Regions from separate parts of the Rhizobium sp. Nf11,1 genome, predicted to be linked through region 1. Evidence: riboswitches for the same ligand, from Rfam matches in the RefSeq annotation. Region 1 holds a riboswitch; the other holds the start of a gene.
The links. A riboswitch is a leader RNA that binds a small molecule or an ion and turns the genes downstream of it on or off. The one in region 1 is predicted to bind cobalamin.
Positions count from the first base shown of each region.

Region 2: it holds a riboswitch for cobalamin, as region 1 does, so the genes downstream of both, nrdH (glutaredoxin-like protein NrdH) here and bluB (5,6-dimethylbenzimidazole synthase) in region 1, are expected to answer to the same signal.

Region 1 covers NZ_JBOBHU010000010.1:34,458-41,714, reverse strand. The annotation lists gene ACQ7C1_RS16280 (TolB family protein) at 1-64, shown strand, start outside; gene ACQ7C1_RS16275 (3-deoxy-7-phosphoheptulonate synthase) at 741-1,808, opposite strand; cobalamin riboswitch at 2,090-2,275, shown strand; gene bluB (5,6-dimethylbenzimidazole synthase) at 2,318-3,007, shown strand; gene ACQ7C1_RS16265 (DUF2865 domain-containing protein) at 3,011-4,111, opposite strand; gene ACQ7C1_RS16260 (ribonuclease H family protein) at 4,549-5,076, shown strand; gene ACQ7C1_RS16255 (GntR family transcriptional regulator) at 5,250-5,891, opposite strand; gene ACQ7C1_RS16250 (M20 family metallopeptidase) at 6,067-7,257, shown strand, end outside.
Region 2 covers NZ_JBOBHU010000038.1:7,503-14,759, reverse strand. The annotation lists gene nrdE (class 1b ribonucleoside-diphosphate reductase subunit alpha) at 1-2,054, opposite strand, end outside; gene nrdI (class Ib ribonucleoside-diphosphate reductase assembly flavoprotein NrdI) at 2,033-2,434, opposite strand; gene nrdH (glutaredoxin-like protein NrdH) at 2,448-2,669, opposite strand; cobalamin riboswitch at 2,931-3,154, opposite strand; gene ACQ7C1_RS30560 (heavy metal translocating P-type ATPase) at 3,364-5,622, opposite strand; gene ACQ7C1_RS30555 (MerR family transcriptional regulator) at 5,694-6,116, shown strand; gene ACQ7C1_RS30550 (TIGR03862 family flavoprotein) at 6,187-7,257, shown strand, end outside.

The DNA.
Region 1 (7,257 bases):
GCCCTGCTGGTCTCCTGATGGCGAGGAATTCGCCTATGTACGGTATTTTCCGGCGAAATCTTGAGAGGGCGCACCGCCAGTTCATGATGGCGGGATGCAGTCACTGATTAGCGGGGGCTGTTTCCGCCGGACACAATGTTTCAGAAGCGCGGTGCACAGTAACTCTTGAGTGCCCTCCGATGCTTTGTAGTTGCACCGAAACAGACTCACCCCCGGAAGGGGGAAATTTTGAATCGATACTTGAAACTGTGGTCGGTCCCGACTGAAATGCCACTACGGTTGTCTCCGGTCGACCATACTTGGATGTGAACGAATAGAACACGATCGAGGCGAACTCATCAACGCCTCCATCTCGTGTTTTCGTCACCGCGACGATTTGGTTGTTATCGCAAACGACAAGACTAACTTCTGCGCCATCAACATACCATTGACCGGGCAGCTCAGGTGAAAGCACCCTTACGTTCCAACCCCGCTCGCTTGAGATGCGCCTGGCCTCATCTAGCGAGCTACCTAATTTAAAAACGCTTGGGCTATCAGCTGTGTCAGCCTTGGCGCGCTCGGCACTGAATCCCATGGTTGACGCGATACAACAGGCTAAAAGCAAGCGAGCAGGTGCGGCAATCAAGTTTCTTGTCCTTAAAATATTCAGTCATACGGCGTACGATTGCATCGATGCCGCCGACTCCACAAGCCATTTTTGAATGGGCGGCGGGTCTGCCCGCCGCGTTGAATGCGGCCGCCTAAGCGGCAACGGCGGCCTTGCGGCGGTCGCGGACAGCCTTGGCGAGATCCTCAAGTACTTCCACCGATATATCCCAGCCGATGCAGCCATCGGTGATGGACTGGCCGTAGACCAGCGGCTTGCCGGGGATGAGATCCTGGCGACCGGCGACGAGGTTGCTTTCGATCATCATGCCCTTGATGTGATGCTTGCCCGTGGCGATCTGTCCGGCGACGTCCTTGACCACCCCCGGCTGGTTCATCGGATCCTTGCTGCTGTTGGCATGGCTGGCGTCGATGATGATGCGCGGGGCGACCCCGAGTTTCAGGCATTCCGCTGTGACGGCTCCGACATCGGCCGCCTCATAATTCGGCCGCTTGCCGCCGCGCAGGATGATGTGGCAGTCCTCATTCCCCTTCGTCGAGGCGATTGCCGCCTGTCCGGCCTTGGTGACGGCCGGGAAGTGATGCGGCTGTGAAGCGGCCAGGATCGCGTCGAGCGCGACGCGTGCGCCGCCGTCGGTGCCGTTCTTGAAGCCGATCGGGCAGGAGAGGCCGGAGGCGAGCTGGCGATGGATTTGGCTCTCGGTCGTGCGCGCGCCGATCGCACCCCAGCTGACGAGGTCGGCAATGTATTGCGGTGTGATCGTCTCGAGGAATTCGACCCCGGCGGGAAGGCCCATCGCGTTGATGTCGAGCAGCAGCCTTCTGGCAATTCTCAGCCCTTCCTCGATACGGTAGCTGCCGTCGAGATGCGGGTCGTTCATCAAGCCCTTCCAGCCGACTGTGGTGCGCGGCTTTTCGAAATAGACGCGCATGACGATTTCCAGATCACTGGAGAAGCGCTGTCGCTGCTCGGCCAGCCGCGCGGCATACTCGCGTGCAGCAACCGGATCGTGGATGGAGCAGGGGCCGATGACGACGATCAGGCGGTCGTCTTCACCCTCGAGAATCTTATGGATCGCGTGGCGGTTGCTGGTCACCGTCTCGCTGACGGCGGCGGTTCGGGGGATTTCCGCGATGACATCGGCGGGTCTGGTCAGCGGGGTGATCTCGAGAATACGCAGATCATCGATGGTGTCGGGCACGGCATGGCTCCTGTTTGGTCATACCGTGCGGAACAGAAAAGCCGCCAGGTAGACTAGCGGCTGTTCGGGTTGTCGTCGCGTTGAATTCAGTTACGCACAGACCCGCATCCGCTGGAAGCAGCGGTACGAATAAAATCGCGAGGAGGCGTAGGCTGAAGTCGTCGACATTCCGCGTATGTAGCGTCGCGGCCGCTCATTGTCACGCAAAATTTGCGAGGCGAAATCACGGGTTCGCCTCTTTAAGGCTGACGTGCCGACGCTTGCCTCCGTTCCGATTTCCTGAAATAGATGCGCCGTCAGGTGCCCGCCGTCCAGGCGGGAGAATCGGGAATCCGGTGCAAGGCCGGAACGTGCCCAACGCTGTAAGGCCGACGTCTGCCGCTTCATCACGCCACTGGCTTTGCCGGGAAGGCTGCGGCAGATGGATGAAGCCGAGTCAGAAGACCGGCCTGGCGAGATAGACCCAACCCGCGCGGACGGCGGGCGGTTGCGTTGTTGGGGATTTGACGATGCGACCCTCTTATGCGGATGCCCTTTCGGCGGCATCCGGTTTTTCCATGGCCGAACGTGAAGCCGTCTATCACGCAATCATGACGCGGCGTGACGTGCGCAGCCAGTTCCTGCCCGATCCCTTGCCCGACGATGTCGTGGCGCGGCTCCTGACCGCCGCCCATCATGCGCCGTCGGTCGGCTTCATGCAGCCATGGAATTTCATTCTCGTTAAAAGTGCAACCGTCCGCGCCCGCGTGCGCAACGCCTTTGCCGTGGCCAACGAAGAGGCAGCTTCGATGTTCGAAGGCGAGCGGCGGCAGGCCTATCGATCCCTCAAGCTCGAAGGCATCGTGGAGGCGCCGCTCGGCATATGCGTAACCTGCGATCCCACCCGCGGCGGCAGCGTGGTGCTGGGACGGACGCACAATCCGAGGATGGATTCCTATTCGACCGTTTGCGCCATTCAGAATCTCTGGCTCGCGGCCCGCGCCGAAGGGGTCGGCATCGGCTGGGTCAGCATCTTTCATGAAGGCGACCTGAAAACAATTCTCGGCATACCGGAGCATATCGAGGTGGTCGCCTGGCTCTGCGCCGGCTTTGTCGACCGTCTTTATGACGAACCGGAACTTTCGGTCAAAGGTTGGCGGCAGCGGCTGCCGCTCGAGGAACTCGTTTTCCACGACGGATGGGGACGCAACGACCCGTAGCAATTACTGCTGCTGTGGTTGCGGGCCCGGCGTCGCCGGATTGGCAAGGTCGATCGAGCCCTGGTCGCCGGCAAGGAATTGCGGGCCGACCTGACGAACCTTGTTCTGCGTGGGGTCGTAGGGACGTTCGGCAACGGATGGCTGCGGCGGGGCTGATGCTGCCGCAGTATCTTTCGTCGGCGGTTTAGTGCGGACCGTCGTGATCGAGCCCTGCTGCGGCGGTTCGCTCAGGGCCTGCTTGCCGCGCATCTCCTCGTAATAGGCGGTGAGATTGCAGGCGCAGGAATTTTTCTCGCCAGGCGCGCGGTTCTTGTAGACAAAAGCGTTCTTCATGGCGCTATAGGGCGCGCCCGTTGCGACCGAGATCATGTTCGAGGAGTCGGTGCTGGTCACGTCGCGATAGAAGAGCTCGGTTTCAATGCCGGGGCACATCTTGGCGCAGGTCTGGGCATCGCGGCCGAAATCCACCGAAGTGGTATTTGAGCTGATCGGGAAGAAGCCACCGTCGCAGCTGCGCACGCAGATGGTGCTGATCGGTGAAAACATTTCGGCCCTCGGCAGGCCGTAACGCAGATCGGTCTCTTCACCGCCGCCGAGCGGAATGAAGGTATCGGTGCGCATCGCCTGTTCCTCGACACTCGGGGCGGGGTCGTCTGCGCTACGCTCGGTCGGGGCATAGAAATTGTCGCTGTTGCAGCCGTTGCGTTCGAGTGCCGCCGTCAATTCTCGGCGCGAGTCGTCAGTGCCGTCACCCTGGTTGCGCAGCTCGTCGCGGCGCTCCTGGAGATAACGGATATTGTCGATCATCCGGGCTTCGGCGTCAGAGAGTTCGGCGCAAAAATCGGCGTTGTCACTGCCAATCACGACCATGCTGCCGGAAGTGCATCCGTTATTGCGCAGATCGTTGCGGACCTTGCGCAGCTCGAGGTTCTGCTCGGCCATGGCATTTGCATATTGGCGCGCTTCCGGCCCATTATTGCTACCGATCGATCGTGGCAGGTCGGCAAGGCGACCGCGCAAGTCGTTGCAAATAGCGCTGGTCTGTGCTGCGGCCGGTGATGCCAGCGCAAGCACAAGAGCAAGAGACAGATTTCGGCGTTTCACGGCGTCGTCCGGGAATGAGAAAGTGTCGATCGGTCAAAGGTGGCGTCCATCCGCCGTACCTTGTCTCTTAACGTGTTTCTCTTAATAAGCTTGGATCAATTCCTAGCGCATTTTCGAGATTTTATCCAGAAGATGTGGGTAATCTTCCGTTAGGTAAGTAGAACTTCGACGAGGCGCTCATCTGGTATGAGAAGCTCATGGGACGTCCGCAGAAAGCAAACCGATACCGGGCATGGCTTAGTGGCGTAACATGGGCGGGGCCGCCCTGCAGGACGGATTGTCCATGGCGCTGCCCCTCACAGTTTCCCATCGGCAGTAGGCGCTTTCGGTGCCACCGTCGTCAATAGTTGACACGAGGGAACGTGCAATTCCAATGTCGGCTGCGGGTGGCCGTCGCAAACCGCGCAGGTCAGGGCAGGGGCGCAGCGAAGGCGAAAATGGCAGGCATTTGCAAGGAGCTAAGCTCCCCCACAACGACGGCCCCGACAGCCCAACACGGTCTCCACGTCTTCGTGGATGGTTGTTATGACCCCGGTTCCGGGCACGGAGGCTGGGCCTTTGTCGCCTATCGCGATTCTGTGGAAATCGCGTCCAGCTTCGGCGGTGTGCGTGAGTCCGCCAATAATTCGATGGAATTGACCGCCGTCTTGCAGGCAGTCATGTGGATCAGTAGCGATGCAACGGGCGAAGCCGCGACCGTCTGGTCGGATTCGATCTATGCCGTCAAAGGCTGCAACGACAGGCGGCACATTTGGAAGAACAACGGCTGGAAGAAAAACAATCCGAATGGGAACGCCCGCAGCCGGGCAATCGCTAATGCGGAACTCTGGAAAGCGGTCGATCTTCAGCTATCCCGGAACGCCCTCGTAACCATTGCCTGGTGCAAGGGCCATTCCGGCATATCAGGCAACGAACGCGCGGATGAGCTTGCGGATGGAGGACGGCTGTCGATACGGGGCCCGTGATATGGGGATATCCACTGGCTGCGGATGCCTGGGATGGCACGGCGTCAAAACTCCACGCGGCGCGATTGCATCAGGGCACAAGGCCGCCGCCAGAGATGGCATAAATGCACCCTTCAGTGATTTCCGGTTTATGTCCAAGTTTCAGCATCAGCTAACGGCGTCATCGAGGCCGATCAGGCTTGAAGAATGTGCCTGCGCGTCAGCTCCATCAGACCATCGGTATCGCGTCGCTCTATCGCATCGACCATCTGCTGATGTTCGCGGCCGGATTGCTCGATGCGGGCGCGCGTTCGCCACTGCGACACCGGCGCGGAGGATGTCCGCTGGCGAATTTCCGTGATCAGCTCCACGAGTTCCTGGTTGCCTGCGAGAGCAAGCAGATGGCGGTGGAAGGCGAGATTGGCTTCGTAAAGTTCGAGCGTGGTGCCGTTCAGCACCAGATCGTCGAAGCGTGAAGCCAGAACCCGCAACTTCGCAATATCTGCCTCGCTCGCATTCGCGACGATGCGGTCGCTGACGGCGACTTCGAGGATGACGCGAATGTCGCTGACCTCCCGGGCGCGGCGCCCGTCTTGCTCATGGACGTGGTAACCACGATTGGGGACATGCTCCACCAGTCGCTTCTGCACCAACCTGTCGAGAGCTCTGCGGACCTCGGGCCGCGTACAGTTATACCGCCTTTCGAGATCGATCTGCTTCAGCCAGGTTCCGGGCGGGAGACGGCCGGCAAGGATATCCTGGAGAATGAGTTCGGTCACATCGGAGGTTTGCGGCTCTTGTGCTTGCGCCGTCGCTCCGCTTTCCAGCGAATTCATGCAATTCTCCCCAGCCCGATTTCGGCGATGACTATCATAGCTCTCCCCCGGCCAACAACGAGGCCGATTGACAGCGTCGAAAAATATTCCAGCTCATGGCTTGCGTGCCCGATTTAATTGGAGCATAAAATTGGCGCCAATTTGATTACCATTATATGAGGCGGGTTGTAAATCCATGCAGAACTCCGATGCGGTCTGGGAAATCGTCGAGAGAAAGCGCGCGGCGTTCTTCGAGTTGAGTGACCGCATCTGGGATATTCCCGAGACCAATTACCTCGAACATCAATCTGCCGAAGAGCACGCCCGCATGCTGGAAAGAGAGGGCTTTCGTGTCGAGCGCGGCATTGCCGGGTTGCCGACGGCGGTCATGGGAGAGGCGGGCGAGGGTGGCCCGGTCATCGCAATCCTTGGCGAGTTCGATGCGCTGCCGGGATTGAGCCAGGAGGCCGGTATTGCCGAGCAGCGGCCCTTGGTCGACAGCGGCAATGGTCACGGCTGCGGCCATAATATGCTGGGCGCCGGATCCATGCTCGCTGCCGCTGCGGTCAAGGATTTCCTTGCCGAAAGCGGCTTGAAGGGAAGGGTGCGCTATTATGGCTGCCCCGCGGAGGAAGGCGGCTCTTCGAAGGGTTTCATGGTGCGCGCCGGCGTTTTCGACGACGTGGATATCGCGATCTCCTGGCATCCGGCAGCCTTTGCCGGCGTCAACAACCCCATCTCGCTCGCCTGCAATGAGATCAACTTCCATTTTTCGGGGCGGGCGTCGCATGCCTCCGCGACGCCGCATCTCGGCCGCAGCGCTCTCGACGCAGTGGAACTGATGAATGTAGGCGTCAATTATATGCGCGAGCACATGCCTTCCACCGCGCGCATCCACTATGCCATCACTGACGCGGGTGGTGGGGCGCCTAACGTCGTGCAGGCACGCGCGACGGTACGCTATCTCGTCCGTGCTCGGACCTTGCCGGAACTCCTGTCTCTGGTTGCCCGGGTCAAGAAAGTTGCCGAAGGTGCTGCCCTGATGACCGAGACGACGGTCCGGAGTGAAATTGTCAGCGGGGATGCCAATCTCGTTGGCAATACCCCACTCGAAGAGTGCATGTTCGCCCATCTGCAGCGGCTTGGCCCACCCGTGTTTGATGATGCCGACCGAGAAACGGCCCGCAAGTTCCAGCAGACCTTCAACGCAGAGGATATCGCCGCGTCCTATGGTCGTTTCGGGCTGAAACCGAACGACGACCAGCCGCTCTGTGAGGAGATTTTTCCGTTGAATGCCGGTGACGGCACTCTGGTCGGCTCCACTGATGTCGGGACGGTCAGCTGGGTGGTGCCGACCGTGCAGATGCGAGGGGCTACCTACGCTGTC
Region 2 (7,257 bases), on a different contig from region 1:
TTGATGTCGCGCGTCGTCGCCGTATCACGGAAGAACAGGGTCAGCGACAGGCCTTGGTCGACATGCTGGGTTGCTGCCGCATAGGTGTCGATGATCTTCTCCGGCCCGATCTCGTAGGCGTCCTGATAGTAGTCGAGATTGTCATTGGTCATGAACGGCGCCGGATAATAGACGCGGCCGATCTTTCCTTCCTTGCGGATCTCGATCTTCGAGACGATCGGATGGATCGAGGAAGTCGAGTGGTTGATATAGGAGATCGAGCCCGTCGGCGGCACCGCCTGCAGGTTCTGGTTATAGAGGCCTGAGGCCATCACCGCCTTTTTCAGCGCCACCCAGTCTTGCTGTGTCGGAATATGGATGCCCGATTTGTCGAACAACGCCTGCACCTTTTCGGTGGCCGGCTTCCATTCCTGCTCGGTATATTTGTCGAAATAGTCACCTGAAGCGTATTTCGAATTCTCGAACCCCTTGAAGCTCACACCACGCTCGACCGCCAGACGATTGGAGGCACGCAGCGTGTGATAGGTCACCGCATAGAAATAGATGTTGGTGAAATCGACGCCTTCCTCAGAGCCATAGAAGATGCGTTCGCGGGCGAGGTATCCGTGCAGGTTCATCTGCCCGAGGCCGATCGCATGGCTCTCGTCATTGCCTTTCTCGATCGAAGGAACCGAGGAGATATTGCTCATATCGGACACCGCTGTCAGCGCCCGGATCGAGGTCTCGATCGTCTTGCCGAAGTCGGTCGAATCCATCGCCGCAGCAATGTTCAGCGAGCCGAGATTGCAGGAAATATCCCTGCCGAGATGCTTGTAGGAAAGGTCGTCATGATAGTCGCTCGCCTCGCTCACCTGCAGTATCTCCGAGCAGAGGTTGCTCATGGAGATGCGCCCGGCAATCGGGTTCGAGCGGTTCACCGTGTCCTCGAACATGATGTAAGGGTAGCCGCTTTCGAACTGGATTTCGGCGATGACCTGGAAGAATTCGCGCGCCTTGATCTTCTTCTTCGAGATGCGGGCGTCCGCCACCATTTCCCGGTACTTCTCCGTCACCGAAATCTCGGTGAAAGGCACGCCGTAGACCCGTTCCACGTCGTAGGGCGAGAACAGGTACATGTCCTCATTGTTCTTGGCGAGTTCGAAGGTGATGTCGGGCACGACAACGCCGAGCGACAGCGTCTTGATGCGGATTTTCTCATCGGCGTTTTCACGCTTGGTGTCGAGAAAGCGCATGATATCGGGATGATGGGCGTTCAGATAAACCGCACCCGCCCCCTGCCGCGCACCGAGCTGATTGGCATAGGAGAAGCTGTCTTCCAGGAGCTTCATGACGGGGATGATGCCGGAGGACTGGTTTTCGATCTGCTTGATCGGCGCGCCCGCCTCGCGGATATTGGTCAGCGACAGGGCCACGCCGCCGCCGCGTTTCGACAACTGCAGCGCCGAATTGATCGACCGGCCGATCGATTCCATGTTGTCCTCGACGCGCAGCAGGAAACAGGAAACGAGTTCGCCGCGCTGCTTCTTGCCGGCATTGAGGAAGGTGGGCGTTGCCGGCTGGAAGCGGCCGGAAATGATCTCGTCGACTATGTCGCGAGCAAGGGCCTCATCGCCGCGCGCCAAAGCCAGCGCCACCATGCAGATGCGGTCTTCGTAGCGCTCGAGATAGCGCTTTCCGTCGAAGGTCTTCAGCGTATAGCTGGTGTAATATTTGAAAGCCCCGAGGAAGGTAGGAAACCGGAATTTCTTGGCATAGGCCTGATCGAACAGGTCGCGGACGAAATTGAAGGAATACTGGTCGAGAACCTCCTGCTCGTAATAGCCCTCCGTGACGAGGTAATCGAGCTTTTCCCGAAGATTGTGAAAGAACACGGTGTTCTGGTTCACATGCTGCAGGAAATATTGCTTGGCCGCCACGCGATCCTTGTCGAGCTGGATCTTTCCCTCGTCGTCGTAGAGGTTGAGCATCGCGTTCAGTGCATGATAGTCGAGTGTTTCGGCCGCTTTCAGCGGTTTTGCGCCCGCGTCCCGCGTCAGATTTGTTCCCGTGTCCAAAATCGTCCCATCCCGTCTTTGACATTGGAGATATCCTCGGCAGTTCCCAGGAGCTCGAACCTGTAGAGGTACGGCACCCGGCACTTCTTCGAGATGACATCGCCGGCGAGCCCATAGGTCTCGCCGAAATTGCTGTTGCCCGCAGCAATCACGCCGCGGATGTTGGAGCGGTTTTCCGCCTCGTTGAGGAAGCGGATCACCCGCTTGGGCACGGCCCCTTTACCGCCGTTTCCGCAATAGGTAGGCGAGATCAGCACATAGGGTTCGCGAATGTGGATGGCCTCAGCGCCGAGGGGAATGCGCGCCGCGCGCAATCCCAGCTTCTCGACGAAACGATGGGTGTTCCCGGATCGGCTGGAATAATAGACGATCAGCCCCACTCCTTTTCTCCGGTCAGGAGAGCGCGCTGATCATGTCGGGGCGGAAGCCCGCCCAATGCTGCTCGCCGGCAACGACGACCGGAACCTGCATGTAGCCCATGCCACGCACGCGATCGAGCGCTTCGGCATCCTCGGAAATATCGACGATCTCATAATCCACGCCCAGGCGATCGAGGGCGCGGTAAGTGGCCGTGCATTGGACACAGGCCGGCTTGCTGTAAACGGTAACGCTCATCATGTTCCTCGTGAAGTCAATGAATTCAGGACGCAGGACTGGGATCGGGCGCCATGCGGCGTCCGGGGAAATGCTTGATAGTGATCTGGCAAGGTTGGCGCTTTAAACGCCTGACTTGGTCCCTCGCAGGATGTGCGCGGGCGCCGGCCTTGATGCTCTCGACATGACTTCAAACCCCGAAGTGCTCATGCGGTCGTTCGGGGCAGCGCAACAGCGCGGATCATTCCGCTGCATGCACGCGACCTTCCGGACACCCCGCCCGTGGACGTTTCATTCAAGGCAGGTCTCCTGGCTCACGGGTCGAAGCACCTGCCCAGCCTTCCCGAGGCATCATGCCCCAGTGACCCGAAATCGGACAGTTGCTCTCCGCTCACAGTTGCGGGGGCAGCTCCGGCCTTGCCCCACCCTCATGGCGAGACGCACCATATTCCCGTCTTAGCCCGCGATCCTCACGAATCGAAGGAACCTTGAACACTAGATATAGTACGCGAATCGAAATTCACGTCAACGGATGGTTTGTGCGTTGCGTTACGGCAGGTTTGAAATCACTGCGTTCCTGTGAAAAACATGGATAATGAAGGCTTAAACAAAACGAACTGTGGAGAAGGCCTGAACGACGAGAGCCGGCCTGTAGCCGGCTCTGCGGTTTTCGATTCCGGATCGGCCCTAATCGGCGCTCCGAAGAGGAAAGGATTTATTCCTCTACGCGGAGCAGCCTGAGCGCGTTGATCGTAACCAGCACGGTGGCTCCGGTATCGGCGAGAATCGCCGGCCAGAGCCCGGTGATCCCGATGATCGTGCTCACCAGGAAGACAGCCTTCAGCCCGAGTGCAATGGTGATATTCTCGAGGATATTGCGCATCGTCCGCTGCGAAAGCGCGATCATTCGCGCCACGTCGCCAACGCGCCCGTGCAGCACGGCGGCATCGGCCGTCTCCAGCGCCACATCGGTGCCGCCGCCCATGGCGATACCGATGTCGGCGGCGGCGAGCGCCGGCGCGTCGTTGATACCGTCGCCGACCTTGGCGACGGTGAAACCCTCGAGCTTCAGTTCACCGACGACCCGCTGCTTGTCCTCGGGCATCATCTCTCCGCGCCAGTCGATGCCGAGCATGCCGGCAACGGCCGCTGCCGTCCGCTTGTTGTCCCCAGTCAGCATCATCGCCTTGACGCCGGCCGATTTGAGCGCCGAGAGCCCGGCCACCGCGTCCTCACGCGGCTCGTCACGCATGGCGATCAGACCGGCCGCAGCGCCGTTGACAAGCAGCACCGACACGCTCTTGCCCTCGTCGTTCAGGTCAGTGATGCGTGCACTCTGTTCGGCGCTGAGCGCGCCGCGCTCGCGGGCAGCGGACGGCGACAGCAGATCCAGCGTCTCGCCCCCGACTTTGCCACGGACGCCCTTGCCCGGCAGCGCCTCGAGTTCAAAAGCCGGCGGCACCGGAACACCATCGGCCTTGGCGCGGTTGAGGATGGCGAGTGCCAACGGATGGCTTGACCCCCGCTCCAGCACGGCCGCACGCGACAAGAGCTGCGCGTCGCTCAATCCGAAGGAGACGATGTCGGTCACCTTGGGCTTGCCTTCGGTCAGCGTGCCTGTCTTGTCGAAGGCGACCATCGTCACCTTGCCGAGCGTTTCCAGGACCGCGCCGCCCTTCATCAAGAGCCCGCGCCGCGCACCTGCCGACAGCGAAGCGGCGATCGCCGCTGGCGTCGAGATCACCAGTGCGCAAGGGCAACCGATCAAAAGGATGGCAAGACTCTTGTAGATCCATTCGTGCCACAAACCGCCGAAGAAAAGCGGCGGAACGACCGCGACGAGTGCGGCGACCACGACAACACCGGGCGTATAATAGCGCGAGAACCGATCGATGAAGCGTTCCGTCGGCGCCTTGGATTCCTGCGCCTCCTCCACCAGCTTGACGACACGGGCGATGGTATTGTCGGCTGCGGCCGCCGTGACACGAACCCGGAGCACCGCATCGCCATTCACCGTACCGGCATAAACGACGGCGTCGACGCCCTTGCGCACCGGCGTACTCTCGCCCGTCACCGACGCCTCGTCGATCACGCTCTCGCCTGAAACGATGATGCCGTCGGCCGAGATGCGGTCGCCGGGACGAACCATGATGATCGCCCCCACGGCAAGGCTTTCCGCCGGCACCTCGCGCATCTGCCCATTGTCTTCGAGCAGTGCGGTTTTCGGCACCAGGGCCGTTAGAGACTGGATGCTTTCACGCGCCTTGCCCGCGGCCACCCCTTCGAGCAACTCGCCGACGAGGAACAGGAAGACGACGGTTGCCGCTTCCTCTCCCGCGTTGATGATGACGGCGCCGACGGCGGCGATCGTCATCAGCATCTCGATCGAGAAAGGAGTGCCGGAGAGGGCCGCCATGACAGCGCGCCGGGCGATCGGCACCAGACCGACCAGCATGGCGACGATAAAGGCATAGGACGCGACTGCCGGCACGAGATGGCCGATAGTATAAGCGGTAACGAGCGCTGCACCGGAAAGTATGGTCAACCGCCCTTTCCTGCTCTTCCACCAGGGGCCGGTCATCGGCATGTAGCCGTGCCCATGCAGGCCTTCGATTTCCTTTTCGCCACGGGCGTGGTCGTGACCATGGCCTTCATGACTGTGATCATGACCGGCGTGGTGGTGGTCTGCGTGATCGCCGTGATCATGATGATGGTCATGACGATGCAAGCGGCGTTCAGGTATAGGGGCTGCGCTTCCGGCAAAGGGCGAGACGGAATAACCAAGCCCCGTCACCTTCTTCTCGATCGCCTTGAGGTCACTGCCGTCATGCCGGACGGTCATCGTGCCCGCCATCACCGACACGGAAACATCAGCAACGCCTGCCACCCGTCTGACCGCCGCGTCGATCTTGGTCGCGCAGGCGGCGCAATCCATGCCGCCGACCCGGTACCGTGTCTCGCTCGTCTCCGCCATGATCCGCTTCCTTGCCAAATAGAAGCATTTCTCCTACATCCTCTAGCGACTAGAGGTGCAAGAGGAAAATCATGAAAAAGATCACCATCGGCGAAGCCGCACGCCGGAGCGGCGTCAAGGTGCCGACGGTGCGCTATTACGAGAGCATCGGCCTGCTTGCGGCCCCGAGCCGCAGCGAAGGCAACCAGCGATCCTTCGAACCTGCCGACATCAGCCGCCTCGCTTTCATCCGCCACGCGCGCGAGCTCGGTTTCGAGATCGAGGCAATCCGCACGCTGCTGACGCTGCAGGATGATCCGAACCAGTCCTGCGCCTCGGCCGACGCCATCGCCAAGGCTCGCCTCCTTGAGGTTGAGCAGCGCATCCGCAGCCTGATGGCTTTGAAGGCCGAGCTGGAAATGATGGTGGAGGGCTGCGGCCACGGCCGCGTCGACCAGTGCCGGGTCATAGAGATTCTCGCCGACCATGGTCAATGCATGCATTCTCACCATTGACGACCTGCACCCTTGCAGGTGAGCGGCGACCGCGCCAAAACTGCGCCGGAAGGAATCGGGCGAAGACATCATGAGCCAGAAACGGATTGCGATCATCGGTGGCGGCCCCACGGGTCTTGCGGCTGCCGAGCTGCTTTCGCTCTCCGGCCATGCTGTGGCGATCTACGACGCGATGCCGACCTTCGCCCGCAAGTTCCTGCTGGCCGGCAAGTCGGGCCTCAACATCACCCATTCCGAGGATTATGCCCGTTTCGTTACGCGCTTCGGAACGGCTTCAGCCCGTCTACGTCCCGCTCTCGACGCCTTTACTCCCGGTGATATCAGGGATTGGGCCGCAGGGCTCGGGACGGAAACTTTCGTCGGCTCGTCCGGCCGGGTTTTCCCCAAGGTGATGAAGGCTTCTCCTTTGCTGCGTGCCTGGCTCAAGCGGCTTGAAGAGCGGGGTGTTGCGTTGCGCACCCGCCATCGCTGGACCGGCCTTGTCGAAGACGGTTACGTTTTCGAAACGCCGGAAGGGCGTAGCATCGTCCATTGCGACGCCGCCCTGCTGGCGCTTGGCGGCGCAAGTTGGCCGCGCCTTGGCTCGGATGCCGCCTGGCTGCCCTGGTTGGCCCAGAGGGGCGTCGAGATCGCTGCTTTCCGGCCCGCCAATTGTGGCTTCGTCGTCGACTGGAGCGCCGGCTTCAGCGCGCGTTTCGCCGGCGAGCCCGTCAAGTCGGTCACCGCCACATCCGAAGCCGGCACCTTTCCCGGCGAGTTCGTCATCACCGGCAGCGGCATCGAAGGCAGCTTGGTCTACGCCCATGCGGCCAGCCTCCGCGACCGGCTGCTGCACCACGGCAGCGCTGCCCTGACGCTCGACCTCGCCCCGGGCCGGACGATCGAAAGGCTGGCGCGCGATTTGACGCGGCAGGACACCAGGTCGAGCTTTTCAAACCGCCTGCGCAAGGGTGCCGGGCTTGAAGGCGTCAAGGCGGCATTGCTGCGCGAACTCGCGCCGGACCGCGACCGAGCCGATCCCGAACGTCTCGCCGGCGTGATCAAGGCTCTGCCGGTACCGGTTCTCGATACAAAGCCGATTGCCGAGGCGATCTCCTCTGCAGGTGGCATCCGCTGGACCAGCATCAACGAAGACTTCATG